DNA from 4 places in the Pallidibacillus thermolactis genome. Region 2 is predicted to be linked to each of the others. Evidence: riboswitches for the same ligand, from Rfam matches in the RefSeq annotation. Region 2 holds a riboswitch; each other region holds the start of a gene.
What was found. Region 2 has a riboswitch for thiamine pyrophosphate ahead of thiT (energy-coupled thiamine transporter ThiT). Riboswitches for the same ligand answer to the same signal wherever they lie in the genome.

Region 1 (3,862 bases), on a different contig from region 2:
ATGACAGAATTAATTCAAGTAAAAAAAGAGAATCATATAGCCTACATTACAATGAATCGACCAGATAAATTGAATGCTCTTTCTGAAGAGCTTGCTACCGAATTAAATATAGCCATCAAAGATGCGGACCAGGATCCGAATGTAAAAGTGATGATATTAAGCGGTGCAGGTCGTTCTTTTTGCGCGGGTGGAGACATCGGCTCTTTTCAACAGATTCATAGTGTTGCTGATATGTTGAACCATATGCAGGAAGTTGTTCAAATTCAAAATACAATTCAAAATGCCCAAAAATATATTATTAGTGCTGTCCATGGCTATGCAGCAGGTGCTGGCTTTAGTGTGGCTCTTGCAACCGATTTTATCGTCGCCCATCGTGATGCGAAGTTTGCGATCAGTTTTAATCACATTGGTCTAATTCCCGATTTAGGTTTAGTAAAAAAATTGTCGGAAGTTGTTCCTCCCCATTTAGCGAAAGAATGGATTTCGTCAGCAAAAGAAGTATCAGCAGAGGAAGGTTTCCAACGTGGTTTTGTCAATAAACTTGCAGAGGGCGATGTCATAAAAGAAGCGACTGATTTTGCTCAATTTATAATAAGTGGTCCACCGATTGCAAATCCATTTGTCAAATATTTAGTAAATCATGCACATGAACTAACGAACGAAACAAATCAGATGTTAGAAAGTACTATGCAAGCATTATTATTCCAGACAAAGGATCATAAAGAAGGAATACGTGCTTTTTTTGAAAAGCGGAAGCCTGACTTTAAAGGAGAATAATAGATTTGACGCTCACTTTCACATGTGGAAAAAATAATTAAAGGTGGCTATCGTATGTTAGAAGAGATTGGTTTAAAACGGATTCGCTTAGATTTGCCTTTTCGACTGAACCATGTCAATTGTTTCTTAGTAGAAGGACCCAATGGTTGGATAGTGATAGATGCCGGTTTGCATAATAAACCAACGGTAAAACGGTGGGAAGAGGAACTTCAAGGAAAAGAAGTTTCCGATATTTATATAACCCACTATCATCCTGATCACTTTGGTTACGCCGGTGGACTTCAACAAAAAACGGGTGCAAAAGTATCTATGTCTAAAATTGATGCTACTGATGGATTTATGGCATGGGAAAAGAATTTTTTAGATTCATTGGAAACCAATTATCAGTTATCTGGGATTCCTAAAGATACGGCAAAGGCAATGGCTGACGATACGAAATCTTTTAAGCCAAGAGTAACACCGTATCCTGAAGTGAATCATTTTTTTCAAGAAGGGGAAAAGGTACAAATTGGTAAGCTAGAATACGAAATTTATTTTACACCAGGACATTCCGATGGTTTAATTGTATTTTTTAATAAAGAAAAAAGTGTTTTGCTATCAACAGACCATATTTTACCAAAAATTACACCGAATATAAGTTACTGGTATCATGGTGATCCGAATCCGTTACAAACGTACTATCATTCCCTTGAAAAAGTGAAAAAACTCAATGCTGAGTATGTCATCCCGTCGCATCGCGAGCCGTTTACCGATGCAAACAAGCGAATAGAAGAGATTAAAGCTCATCATGCTGAACGACTTGAAAAAACATTAGAGGCTATTCAAAAAGAAAGTACGGTTTATCAAGTTAGTAAAGTCCTGTTTCCTTTTATTGAAACTATTCACGAAACACGGTTTGCTGTGGGTGAAACTCTTGCCCATTTAGAATATTTACGTTCCAAAGGTGAATGCAAACGGGAACTTGTCAATGGAAAATATGTGTATTTTGTATAAAAAACGGTCTGTCATTCTAATGGAAGGGTCAATCAAGTGGCACACCCAATTCTCCTTGGAGCGGTAACGTGTCCTTGACAAATTTTCATTGGATTCTGAACGGGTGAAAAAGCCATTGTCATAAAAAGGCACTTTGTTTTCCGAGCCGTAGCTATGGACATTATTTGACAGCTTCTAAAAGGATTTTAGTTCTTTTCATAGCCAAACTAAGAAAAGTTTGCTACAATCAAGTTGAAACAAAACAAAATAAAGTCAATTTACACTAGGGGCGCCGGTCGGCTGAGAAGTACCCTTTGAACCTGATCTAGTTCATACTAGCGTAGGGAAGTGTAACATAAAATTTAGATACAAAAACGATGATGTTACGATTTCCCCGCGGTTCGAAAAGAATGCGGGGTTTTATTTTGTTTTGTGAAAAAACTTAATATTTTAGAAGACTACTAGGGGCGCCATATGGCTGAGAAGTACCCTTTGAACCTGATCTAGTTCGTACTAGCGTAGGGAAGTAGTGTCGGAATTCGTATATACATATGTATGTATCGAAAATAACGCCACTTTCCTTCGCGGGAAGTGGCTTTTTAATTTTAAAAGGGAGGAGTATTTAAAATGGAAAAAATAATGACTTTTACTGACAGATTATTTCAGAACGTACAACCGATTTGGGAGAAAAATCATAACCATCCGTTTGTTCAGGAGTTAGGGAAGGGAACTTTAGATAAAGATAAATTTATTCATTATATGAAGCAAGATTATGTGTACTTAATTGATTATGCCAAACTATTTTCAATCGGTGTTACGAAGGCAACGAACCTAGAAACAATGCAAAAATTCTCACAAGTGCTTCATGACACTTTACATTTTGAAATGGAATTACATCGTCAATTTGCAGCGGAATTTGGGATTACAAATGAGGAGTTAGAAGCGACAAAGCCAACACCGGTAAACGTTGCTTATACATCCTATATGCTAACGGCGGCTCATAATGGTAGTTTAGCGGAAGTTGTTGCTTGTTTACTTCCTTGTGCTTGGGATTATTGGGAAATTGGTAAGCTACTGAGAAAACAATATGGTGACATATTGGCATCAAACCCTTACCGTAAGTGGGTTGAAACATATGACTCTGAGACTTTTGGTGAAGGCGCGAAGGCCCTTATTCAACTTATGGATGAATTAGCGGAAGGAAAACCAGAAAGAGAATTAGCTGTTTTAGAGAAACATTTCCAAATGACATCGAAATATGAATATTTATTCTGGGATATGAACTATTACAAACAAGATTGGCCAATTTAATATGGAGGCGGAACTGGTGAATAAAACGAGAAAAATAACGTACACAGCCATTATTGCGGGACTTACGACAGCAACAAGTACACTCATTTATATCCCGTTAGGTTTTGCCAAAATTTTTCCAATTCAACACTTTGCTAATGTCATTTCAGCAGTTCTATTAGGGCCCTGGTATGCCACATTACAAGCGTTTCTTACTTCAACATTACGAAACATGATGGGAACGGGAAGTTTATTTGCTTATCCAGGAAGTATGATTGGCGCCTTTTTAGCAGCCATTATTTTTTCAAAAACCAAAAAGTTATCCTTAGCAGCCTTTGGTGAAGTTGTAGGTACCGGGATATTCGGGGCGATGGCTACATATCCAATCGGTATTCTCTTTATGGGACAAAAGGCAACGCTGTTTGGATTAATTCCAAGCTTTTTAATGGCATCCTTTGCCGGTGCATTAATGGCATACGGGCTTCTGAAAGTTATGAGCCGTAACAAAATAATAGGAGGTTTAATTTATGAAAACAGCACTTACGATCGCGGGTTCTGATTCCGGAGGCGGGGCAGGCATTCAAGCAGATCTAAAAGCTTTTTCGGCAAATGGGGTTTATGGCATGTCAGTCATTACTGCAGTGACCGCCCAAAATACGGTGGAAGTTCGATCTGTTCAAGATATTGATACGGACATTATTCGTGATCAGATTGAAGCAGTATTTGATGATATTCAGGTTGATGCGGTTAAAATAGGAATGTTATCAAAGCCAGAAACAATTGAAGTTGTTATTGAAGGTTTGAAAAAGTATAAACCGTCGTT
Region 2 (3,862 bases):
CATGAAAAAACGTTGGTTTAAAAAAGTAGTTTCCTATTTGTTAGTCGGTGTAATAAGTTCGGCTTTAACCATTTCAGCGATAGCTTATTTTGATCTACCTTTTGAAAATGGCGATCACTCATCTAATTCGACACAGCTACAAAATAAATCATCTGATGTGGAATATACTCCAACCTTTGCTTCAGCTGACAATGCATCTATAGCTGATATAGTTGAAGAATTATCTCCTACAATTGTGGGGGTAATTAATTTACAACAGCTTAACAACCAGTTTTATTTCCAACAAGAAAATGTCCAAGCTGGAACAGGTTCTGGAGTTATTTTCCATAAGGATGATCAATATGGATATATTATTACAAATAACCACGTCATTGAAGGAGCGAATGAAGTTGAAGTTTCTTTATATGATGGTGAAACGGTAAAAGCTGAAATAGTTGGAGCGGATGCGTTAACCGATTTAGCAGTATTGAAGATCGATCAAGCTCATGTTGATAAAGTTGCAAGTTTTGGTGATTCAAGTAAATTACGTCCAGGAGATGAAGTCATTGCAATTGGTAATCCACTAGGACTTGAATTTTCTAGAACCGTTACACAAGGGATTATTAGTGCAATTGACCGAACAGTTGGAGTAAAAACTTCTGCAGGTGAATGGGAATTAGATGTAATCCAAACCGATGCAGCAATAAATCCAGGAAATAGTGGTGGTGCTTTAATTAATGCAAGTGGAGAAGTAATCGGTATAAATAGTTTAAAAATTGCCGATGAAAGAGTAGAAGGTTTAGGTTTTGCTATTCCAGCGAACGATGTTCTTCCAATTGCAGAACAATTAATCGAGAATGGACAAGTCAAACGACCATTCATCGGAATCGAAATGTATGATATGGCTGACATTGTTCAGTTTTATCGTCAGAGTATGTTCGGAAATATTGAACAAGGTATTGTTGTAGCAGGGGTTAAAGAAGGTTCACCCGCTGCAAAGGCTGGTCTGAAAGTAAATGATGTTATTGTAGGTATTAATGGTAATGAAGTGAAAAATACAACTGAGCTACGAAAATATTTGTATAGTAAAGTGAAGCCTGGAGATACTATAGAGCTTGAGTTTTATCGTGAAGGTAAAAAACAATCCGTTTCAGTAAAAACGAATGAAAGTTGATTACACATGAGTTAGAAATAGGGCTGTCTTTATGACAGTCCTAAATTTATACGTTTTTCATATAAGCGTTGTATTTTTCTTGTTATCGTTTATAATTAAAGATGATATGAAACAACGTTTCCACAGGGGGAGCTTATGCTGAGAGTGAATAAATTGACGATATGTCTTTTTATTCTGACCCTTTGAACCTGTTCAGTTAGTACTGGCGTAGGGATTGTGGAAGAAAAGAGAATGTACGTAATCTTTTCTCCTTTTCTGAGCTTCCTATGGAACGTTTCGTTAAATTACATAGGAGGTTTTTTTATGCGCACAAATCAATTACAACCACTCATTGAAACATCGATTTTGGCAGCATTAGCGTTTATTATCGATTTATTACCATCGATACAATTAGGACCATGGATATCTATTTCCTTCGCAATGGTCCCTGTGTTCATTCTATCTTTTAGATGGGGATTTAAATATGGTGTATTATCTGGATTTCTCTGGGGAGTACTTCAAGTAATTTTCGGTGATGCTTATATCCTTCATTGGTTTCAGTTTATAATTGAATACTTTGTTGCATTTGCTTTTATTGGTTTTGCCGGATTGTTTATGGGAATGATACAAAATTGTTTTGACGAAGGGAAGAAGAACATTGGTTTTTTCTATATAATAATAGCTACATTTGTTGGTAGTTTTGCTCGTTATCTAGTTCATTATATTGCTGGTATAGTTTTTTGGGGAAGTTATGCGCCCGAAGGCCAACCGGTTTGGTTGTACTCTTTAGTCGTAAATGGTCCAGCTGGATTAGGTTCATTCTTGTTCTGTATTATCGTACTTATTTTATTAATTTCAATATCCCCTCGTATATTAACAGAAAGTAGAAGGAAAAATATGTCTGTACGACTAAATAAATAATTTTTAACCCCCATCCAATTAAGGAAGGGGGTACATCTTATTTGAATCGTATTTCAGCCAATTCATTCCAATATTCACACATCGTTTGCATCCCTTTATAAAAATTCTCTAAATGGAAATGTTCATTTGGAGCATGGAAGTTTTCACTATCTAGAGAAAACCCTAGTAAGACAATTGGGACTTGTAAAATTTGAGCAAAGTCAGCGACAATTGGTATAGAGCCACCGCTACGAATATAAGCTGTTTCGGTACCGTAAATTTTAGAAGCAGCACGACCTGCTGCTTGAATTGCCGGGTGATTAAGCGGTGTTACAAAAGGAGCACCGGAATCAAATGGAGTAATTTTTACTGTCACTCCTTTCGGTTTATGTTTCTCAATATGTTGTTTAATAAGTTCTAAAATTTGTTCAGGTTCTTGATTGGGTACTAAACGACATGTGATCTTTGCGCTAGCTTGGTTTGGTAAAACGGTTTTAATTCCTTCCTCTTGAAAACCGCTATACATCCCATTAATTTCTAATGTTGGACGATAACTCGTTCTTTCGTAAAAACTGTATCCAGGTTCACCAAATAATTCAGGAACACCAAGTTCTGTTCTCACCTTTTCATCGTCTAATTGTAAAGCATTAATCGCTTGTTTTTCCTCATCTGTTATTGATAGTACATTATCATAAAATCCATCGACCATTATACGTCCTTCTTCATCATGAAAAGTGGATAATAATTGAACGAGAGCATGGGCTGCGTTTTGAACACCGCCACCATAGGCACCGGAATGAAGGTCGGTTTTTGCTCCTTGAATGTCAATTTGTAAACCAGTTAATCCTCTTAATCCGTATGTAATGGAAGGTTTTCCTTTTTCAATCATACCAGTATCGGAAATCACTAAGACGTCAGCTTGCAATAATTCCTTATTTTCTTCAATAAACTTAGGTAAGTGAGGGCTACCGATCTCCTCTTCACCTTCAATTATTATTTTTATGTTTATTGGTAGCTTCCCTTCCGTTTTTAATAATGCTTCCAATGCTTTTATATGCATAAAAACTTGTCCTTTGTCATCACTGGCTCCGCGTGCAAATATTTTGCCATCGCGAACAGTTGGCTCAAAAGGTGGTGTTTCCCATAAATGTAATGGATCTACAGGTTGAACATCATAATGACCATAAATTAATACAGTAGGCTTATGATCTGCATGGATCCAGTCAGCATATACGATAGGATGACCTTCTGTTTCCATCACTTTTACATTTTCCATGCCAATTCGTTCTAACTCGTTACTTAACCATCTAGCCGCCTTATGTATATCTTTTTTATGTTTGGATAATGCAGAAACACTAGGGATTTTTAAAAATTCCTTTAATTTCATAAGTTGTTGATCTTTGTTTTGTTCTAAATATTCAATCCATTTATTAACCATAAGCACCCCTCCAAATAGAACTTATTTTGATTTTAATTAATTGATAACATCTAGTAAAGGGAATTACAAACAAATATGGACTTTTTTAAAGTTCATATTTGTTTGTAATTAACTATAAAGATTCAGATTTTAAAAAAACAATCTCTAAAATGTCGTTTTCAAAAGTAATGTTTTTTTGTAAATGGGAAATAGGAAAAGGGAAGGTAACCGTTCGAGTTTTATCATGAGAACTTTGTTTAACTTTTATTTGTAGGGTGTTAGAATTGATTGAAATGTGAATATCTTCTTTTTTTACCTTTGGCAATAAAGCCTCCACAATGAAGGAACTCTCGGAGTCAAAAAGGTCAATTCTAAAAACATTTTCATCTAAATAATCTGTTAACGGATCTAAA
Region 3 (3,862 bases), on a different contig from region 2:
TTATTCTTTAAAAATATTTAATCATGCTTCTTTTGAAGAACAGCAGGGCTTTACATTGTCTTAAATGGAGTTCTGCTGATTTTTTATCTAAAATATGCGAAATTGATAAACTATACATTAATTTTTGTGGACTAGATGCAATAGTGAGGTTCAAATATTGAATTAAAGACAAATATTATAAAGGGGGAACAGAGTTGCAAGTTGAACTAACAAAATTTCGAGTGAAACAGGGGAAAAGTCATCGAGTTGACGAATGGATGAAATTCTTGAACGATCATATGGAAAAGGTGCTCCTTACATTAGAAGATGAGAAGATGTTTGTAGAAGCTATTTTTCGAGAAAAAGGAAGAGATGAAGAATATTTATATTGGTTTTCTGTTCAAGGCGAAGGAGGACAAAATGTAGAAGAATCAGAGCATTGGGTGGATCAAATCCATTTGAAATATTGGAGAGAATGTATTGATTCTAGTTTTGAACCCGTTGATTTTAAGTTAGAATCGGTTATGATTCCTGATAAGATTAAGAGTGTAATGGAAATTGGTAGGGAGAGGTAACATTGAAAATTGCAGTTATTACCGGAACGAATAGTGGGTTTGGTTTATTAACATCGATTGAATTAGCAAAAGCAGGTTACTTTGTATTTGCTACAATGCGGGATTTAAAAAATCGAAATGATTTGCTAAACAAAGCAAAAGAAGCAAAAGTTGAAAATCAAATCGAATGTGTTCAGATGGATATTACAAAATCGAATGAAGTGGAAAAAGCATATGAACAAGTGAGATATAAATTCAATAAGATTGATCTTTTAATAAACAATGCAGGTTATGCCCAAGGGGGATTTTTTGAAGAAGTAACGGATGATATGTGGATTGAACAGTTTCAGACGAATGTTTTTGGACATATTCGTGTAACACGCACCTTTCTTCCTTTGATACAAAATAATGGTGGGGGAAAGATAATTAATATTAGCAGTGTTAGTGGTTTGTTCGGCTTTCCTGGTCTTTCTCCGTATACATCATCAAAATTTGCCCTCGAAGGCTGGAGTGAAAGTTTACGACTGGAACTGTTAGATGAGAACATTTGGGTTACAATCGTTGAGCCTGCATCTTATCAAACAAATATATGGAAGAAAGGCTTGAGTCGAATTACTAAAAAAGATGACCGTTCCTTATTTCAAAAGAAATTACTAGAACAGGCTGAACAATCAGCAATAAATGCACAAGATCCGATTCAAGTCGTTCAACTTATTTTAAAAATTGTTCATTCAAAACGTCCTAAATTGCGCTATCCGATCGGTGGAATAACTCGATTTGTTACATTAGGGAAAGCTTTAATTCCATGGAGGTTTATTGAAACCATTGTAATTAAAGCGATAAAAAAGTAAATTCCAGTCGAGCATGACTAAAATAATTGAAGGGAGATAGATTAGAGGATATCTTTTCATTATGAAAAAAATCATTAACAAAAAAATAAATATAAACTTTATGCTTAGATCGATGATTTGTTAAATGAGCTAAGTAAGGAATGAGGCAACAATTCAAAATTGTTGAATTGTATTCGAGATATTATGACAATAAGACGAGGGAAAGCGATGGAAATGTCTTCGAACTCGACACTAGGTGAAGATGAACACGATCTTAGATATCCCTCTAAAAGATAATTTGTTGGATACCTTGAACAAATAATCCTAACCCAATTTTATCGACAAGTATACATAATCAAATTTATTGATACAGTTCTTACAATAAGTGCATATAAAAATAATTGCCTTTATGTGAAATTTATGGCAGAGTAATATGTAGAAAAATGTCGTAACTATTAATAAGTTTGTAGGGGAACCAGTGATGCTGGTTGAGAGTACATCCGTTAGATGTAGACCCTTGAACCTGATCTGGCTAATACCAGCGTAGGGAACATACTTATGTAAATAAATTTACATATGCTATGTGTAAGCCCTAGGTTGTTCCTAGGTTTTTTTCATTCATAAGGTAATTTCTTCTTTCCTTATATACTTTTGGCCATCGTTAACCAGTATCTCAAACGTTTTAATTGGTTTCTCTCAAACTTAGTTTAGTTATGGTATTTTATGCAAAACTTAAAAATAATCAAGAAAAAAGAGAGGGAAATCAAATGAAGAAAATTTTTTCATTGTTGATCTGTCTTGGTTTACTTGCTGGTTGTGGCAATAATGAACAAGAGGGATCACCAAATAACAATGAATCAAATGAGGGGTTAGAAAAAGTCAAACTCGTGTTAGACTGGACACCAAATACGAATCATACTGGTTTGTATGTCGCACAGGATAAAGGTTTTTTTGAAGAAGAGGGACTTGATGTTGAAATTATTATGCCTGGAGAAGCAACGGCAGAAAATTTAGTTGCTTCAGCTCAAGCCGATTTTGGTATCAGTTACCAAGAAGGAGTTACCCTTGCTAGAACTCAAGATATCCCATTAGTTTCAATTGCAGCTATAATCCAACATAATACATCTGGATTTGCGTCGTTAAAAGAACAAAATATTACATCTCCAAAAGATTTTGAAGGAAAAACTTATGGTGGTTGGGGCTCACCAATAGAAGCAGCCGTTATTGAGTCATTAATGAAACAAGAAAAAGCAAGTATTGATAAAGTAGAAATTCTCAATGTCGGAAATACAGATTTTTTTACAGCGCTCCAACAAAATATCGATTTCTTTTGGATTTATTATGGTTGGACTGGTATAGAAGCGGAGATGAGAGAAATTCCGATCAATATGGTATGGTTAGCAGATTATAGCGAGAAACTTGATTACTATACACCGGTCATTATTACAAATGAAGAGCTAATTTCGGATAATCCAGAAACTGTTCGAAAGTTTATTGCCGCAGTAGCCAAAGGATATGAATTTGCCATTAAAAATCCAGAAGAAGCAGCTAACCTTTTAATTGATGCAGTTCCGGAATTAGACGCAGAATTAGTACGAAAAAGCCAAGAATGGCTATCAGCAAAGTATCAAGATGATGCTCCACGTTGGGGTGAACAAAAGTTAGAGGTTTGGAAAAATTATGCTGATTGGATGTTTGAAAATGGTTTAATGGAAAAAGAATTAGAGGCAGAAAAAGCATTTACGAATGAATTTTTACCTGAATAGGAGTGAACAGAATGGCTAATGCGTTAGTTAGTATTCAAATCATACCACGTACGAAAAATGGGGGAGACCCTATTCCATATATTGACGAGGCAATTTCCGTAATAATAAACTCTGGTGTTAAATATCAAGTAAATCCGTTGGAGACGACAATGGAAGGCGATTTACATGAACTACTTGCTATTGTTGAAAAAATGAATGAGCGGATGGTTGAACTTGGTGCACCAAGTATCATTTCACAAATTAAAGTGTATTTTAATCCAGAAGAAGGGGCGTCAATGGACCAATTGACTGAAAAGTACAGATAATGAAAACACTAATAATCAAAGGATGGAGACCAACTTCGGTTCTCCTTCTTTTATTCATCATTTGGGAGTTTTTTGTTAAGATCTTTAATATTGAACAATGGCTACTTCCATCACCATCACACATATTTATTGAACTTGTACATGGAACAGACGTGTATTTAGAACATCTTTGGCCAACGATCCAATTATGTATTATTGGTCTTTTGCTCGGTTGTGCCATCGGTATTGTTACAGGTACCATTTTGCATATTGTTCCATTTTTAAGAGAAGCTTTTTATCCACTTCTTATTATTTCACAAAATATTCCAATTATAGTACTTGCTCCATTACTGGTAATATGGTTTGGATTTGGTATGCTTCCGAAAATCATTGTCATTATCTTAGTTTGTTTTTTCCCGATTACAATAGCCTTATTAGATGGTTTCAAG
Region 4 (3,862 bases), on a different contig from region 2:
GTGTCTCAGTCGGCTTTGCATACGGCAGTTGATACGTCATTCCCGCACCAACAGGTAAATTTTTTCTATACTTACTTTTAGACGTCGTTAAGCTTAAGGCTCCCATCGTTCTTCCGTGAAACCCACCGAGGAAAGAAATGATATAATTTCTTTTAGTCACATGCCGGGCGAGCTTGATTGCACCTTCAATCGCTTCTGCCCCACTATTTCCAAAGAAAAAGCAATTGAGGGATTCAGGTAAAATAGTTCTTAGCTTTTTTACCAATAACATAATGGATTCGTAATTGATAATGCCAATCGGCCCATGAACTAAATGTTTTAGCTGTTCTTTAATGGCTTCTACAACTTTTGGATGTCTATGTCCGGTATTCTCTGTAGCAATTCCTGATGTAAAATCAAGATATTTTTTCCCGTCAACGCCAATGTAAAATAATCCTTCTGATTTTACGACTGGCAGATTGGGAAAATCTTTTGCCATTGTTGGTGCTAAAAAGCCTTCGCCATTAATCGTATGCCAATCTATCATACTTATCTCTCCTAATATAATATTTTTATTAATATGAATTTTTTCACAACATAGATAACTGGTCAAATATGAACGATAGGAATTCTTAATAGTTGAAAAAGCGAAAGTGTACAGGGTGCAATCGTTTCGATAAAAGAGTGCCTATAATCCCATTTTTGAATCAAAAATAGATGGAGAGAGAGAAGTATAGATATTTGGTCGTGAAACCGAAAAAAATGAAGCTACTTAACTATTGAAAAAATTTATATATTATTATTAAAATAATCATAATTGTCTATAAAATATAAATCATTATTGATACTTGATTTCATTAGATAATTTATTGCAATGTTATAATTAAGATAACTTACATTCTTCCGAAGAGGGGTTTTTTAAGAAAGAGGTAGTGGAATGGAACTACGACATTTAAAAACCTTCAAAGTTGTTGCAGAGGAATTGAATTTATCCAAGGCAGCAAACAAATTAGGCTACACACAACCCACCATTACGTTACAAATACAATCTCTTGAAAAAGAGCTTAATCATACCCTTTTTACAAGAATTGGAAAAAGGACAGTATTAACGACTGCTGGAAAACAGCTAAAGGTTCACGTTGATCAGATATTTTCACTTATTGCCCAAATGGAAAAAGAAATGGAAGAATTGCATGGACCTAAAGGAATTTTAACAATAGCAGCATCTGAATACTACTGTACAAGGCGGTTATCACACATTATAAAACATTATAAGGAATTGTATCCGAACGTTCGGGTGAATCTTCTACCATTAAATAGTGCACATGCCATTCAAAGTGTGAAGGACCATGTTGCAGATATTGCAATCATTGCTGGTAATTTTCATGAAATAGATATGAGACAAATCTTTTTAGAGGAAGAAAAAACTTTTTTGGTTGTGTCCTCACAAATTAGCAAAGATCGTAGTTTGGAAGATATCTTTGGTCTGTATCCATTTATCTCTTACGATAAAAATTGTAGTTTCAGTAGTATTATTAACCGCTATTTCAAAACAAGCAAGTTGCAGCCTCAATCTATGATTGTGGTTGGTGGCAGCGATGAAACGGTTAAAAGTGCTGTATTAAATGGAACCGGATATGCCATATTAGGAGAAAATATTATAAAAAAAGAGTTGGAGGAGGGCTCTATCACCATCCTTCAACCTGTATCCGAACCGATTACTACGTTTTGTATTAACTTAAAGGTTCGCTCAGAAGAACCTAATATTCAAACATTTTGTAGTGTTTTACAAAGGGTATGGTGAAATAAAATTATTAACTTATGTAAGATTGTATTGACTTTACTGAAAAGTGTGTGTAAAGTGATAATTAAATGAATAGGAATGTATAGGAAGACACTAGGGGAGCCTTTCGGCTGAGACGGGAAGTATCCCGGACCCTTTGAACCTGATCTAGTTCATACTAGCGTAGGGAAGTGGAGTCCGTGCAAGAGTATATTTAAAAGTATTCTGCCGCTCCATTTTGGTGCGGTTTTTTTATGTCTTTATTCTGCAATTGCTTCCTAACTAGCGTCTTCCACTATAACTAATAAGGAGGCATAAATAAACATGAGTTTTTCTGTAGAACTGAGAAAAGAAGCAGATCCGATTTTTAATGCTATTTTTGAGCATCCATTTGTACAGGGAATAGCAAATGGAGATTTAAAGAAGGAACAACTAATTCATTATGTAAAGCAAGACTTTGAGTATTTAAATGCCTTTATACGAATCTATGGAATGGCAATTTCAAAGTGTAAAGATCGTAAGGATATGGAAATGTTTAATAAGCAAATTTCTTTTATTTTGAATAGTGAAACACATCCACATCATAACTTTTGTCAAGTTGCAGATGTCAAATACGAAGAATTACAAGGGTACCCATTGTCTCCAACCGCACATCAATACATACGGCATATGCTGACGGTTGCTCATGAAGGGACATTGGGTGAAATTATTGCAGTTTTATTGCCGTGCCCGTGGACTTACTGGGAAATAGGGAAGCGATTATTAACAGAAGTGAACCCAGACCGTTCACATCCATTTTATGAATGGATCCATTTCTATGGCAATCGGACCGATTCAATCACAACAAAGTTTTGTGCACGGCTTGATGAACTGGTAAAGGAAGCGACAAACATAGAAAAAGAAAAAATGAAGGAACATTTCTTACTTAGCTGTCAGCTTGAATATATGTTTTGGGATATGGCTTATAAACTTGAGGATTGGCCTGTAAAAATGGAGGTAATACAATCTTGACTTGGAAAATGAAAGAAATCGTCTTAGCGGTTATTTTATCAGTAATTTGTGGTGTGATCTATTTAGGCTGGTCTACACTTTGGATTCCGATTTCTGCTGTAATTGGGCCTGTCGGTGCCAGTTTTATGTTTGGCATCTGGGTGATCGCTAGTCCTATTGTTGCCTATATCATTCGTAAACCAGGTGCGGCATTTGTCGCAGAAGTTACGGCTGCAGCAGTGGAATTATTTACAGGAAGTCATTTTGGATTAGCTGCCTTATTAGTAGGACTATTTCAAGGGATTGGTTCTGAAATTGCTTTTGCCATATTCAGATACAAGCGATATAACCTTTTTACTTTAATGCTTTCTGGTGCTTTGGCGGCCGTTTTTGGAATGATTTATAATTTGTTGGCAAAAGGTTTTGGATATTACTCGACAGAGGTATTATTAACTACGTTAGGTATTCATATTATCAGCGGTATGATTCTTGGCGGTTGGTTAGCAAAAGTAGTAGTAGATACATTGGCAAAAACAGGTGTGTTAGAACAATATGCAATTATGAAAGAAAAAAGAAAAAAGGAAGATGCCAATGGACATGTTTCTGGGCTGTAATGATCTTTCTGTCCGTTATTATAACCGTTCAGAACACATATTGAAAAATATTACGCTATCTATTAATAAAGGAGAAAAGGTATTGATACTTGGACCAAGCGGAGGTGGGAAATCAACTTTGATTTCCACTCTCGCTGGGATCATTCCAGAGTATATAGAAGCAGAAGTAACAGGACAAGTATTTCTGAGAGATAATGTGGGAATTATGTTTCAGGATCCTGACTCTCAATTTTGTATGTTGCATGTGGATGAAGAGATTGCATTTAGCCTTGAGAACCGATCCGTTCCTCAAACCGAAATGGACAATATTATCTCTAATTTAATGAATCAAGTCGGTTTAAAAGTAGATAAGAAAACCCCTATCGATACATTATCAGGCGGAATGAAACAAAGACTAGCTTTAGCTTGTTTACTAGCCTTGGAGCCAGAGGTGCTGTTCTTTGATGAACCAACTGCTCAGTTAGATCCAGCTGGCAGGAAAGAAATACTTGAAATA

Region 1: linked by a shared signal. The riboswitch ahead of tenA (thiaminase II) and the one ahead of thiT (energy-coupled thiamine transporter ThiT) in region 2 are both predicted to bind thiamine pyrophosphate.
Region 3: linked by a shared signal. The riboswitch ahead of OEV82_RS11625 (ABC transporter substrate-binding protein) and the one ahead of thiT (energy-coupled thiamine transporter ThiT) in region 2 are both predicted to bind thiamine pyrophosphate.
Region 4: linked by a shared signal. The riboswitch ahead of tenA (thiaminase II) and the one ahead of thiT (energy-coupled thiamine transporter ThiT) in region 2 are both predicted to bind thiamine pyrophosphate.

What each region holds. Positions count from the first base shown of each region.
Region 1 is NZ_JAOUSE010000039.1:4,526-8,387, reverse strand. It holds gene OEV82_RS11745 (enoyl-CoA hydratase/isomerase family protein) at 1-777, shown strand; gene OEV82_RS11740 (MBL fold metallo-hydrolase) at 832-1,770, shown strand; TPP riboswitch at 2,025-2,113, shown strand; TPP riboswitch at 2,203-2,291, shown strand; gene tenA (thiaminase II) at 2,377-3,060, shown strand; gene thiW (energy coupling factor transporter S component ThiW) at 3,077-3,598, shown strand; gene thiD (bifunctional hydroxymethylpyrimidine kinase/phosphomethylpyrimidine kinase) at 3,567-3,862, shown strand, end outside.
Region 2 is NZ_JAOUSE010000011.1:41,520-45,381, reverse strand. It holds gene OEV82_RS05915 (S1C family serine protease) at 1-1,153, shown strand, start outside; TPP riboswitch at 1,269-1,385, shown strand; gene thiT (energy-coupled thiamine transporter ThiT) at 1,457-2,053, shown strand; gene OEV82_RS05905 (dipeptidase) at 2,091-3,470, opposite strand; gene OEV82_RS05900 (Hsp20/alpha crystallin family protein) at 3,583-3,862, opposite strand, start outside.
Region 3 is NZ_JAOUSE010000038.1:13,325-17,186, forward strand. It holds gene OEV82_RS11610 (TraB/GumN family protein) at 1-21, shown strand, start outside; gene OEV82_RS11615 (DUF6176 family protein) at 195-554, shown strand; gene OEV82_RS11620 (SDR family oxidoreductase) at 557-1,384, shown strand; TPP riboswitch at 1,822-1,930, shown strand; gene OEV82_RS11625 (ABC transporter substrate-binding protein) at 2,131-3,129, shown strand; gene OEV82_RS11630 (thiamine-binding protein) at 3,141-3,434, shown strand; gene OEV82_RS11635 (ABC transporter permease) at 3,434-3,862, shown strand, end outside.
Region 4 is NZ_JAOUSE010000009.1:14,908-18,769, reverse strand. It holds gene OEV82_RS05100 (aspartate aminotransferase family protein) at 1-526, opposite strand, end outside; gene OEV82_RS05095 (LysR family transcriptional regulator) at 917-1,783, shown strand; TPP riboswitch at 1,869-1,969, shown strand; gene tenA (thiaminase II) at 2,087-2,773, shown strand; gene OEV82_RS05085 (ECF transporter S component) at 2,770-3,366, shown strand; gene OEV82_RS05080 (ABC transporter ATP-binding protein) at 3,344-3,862, shown strand, end outside.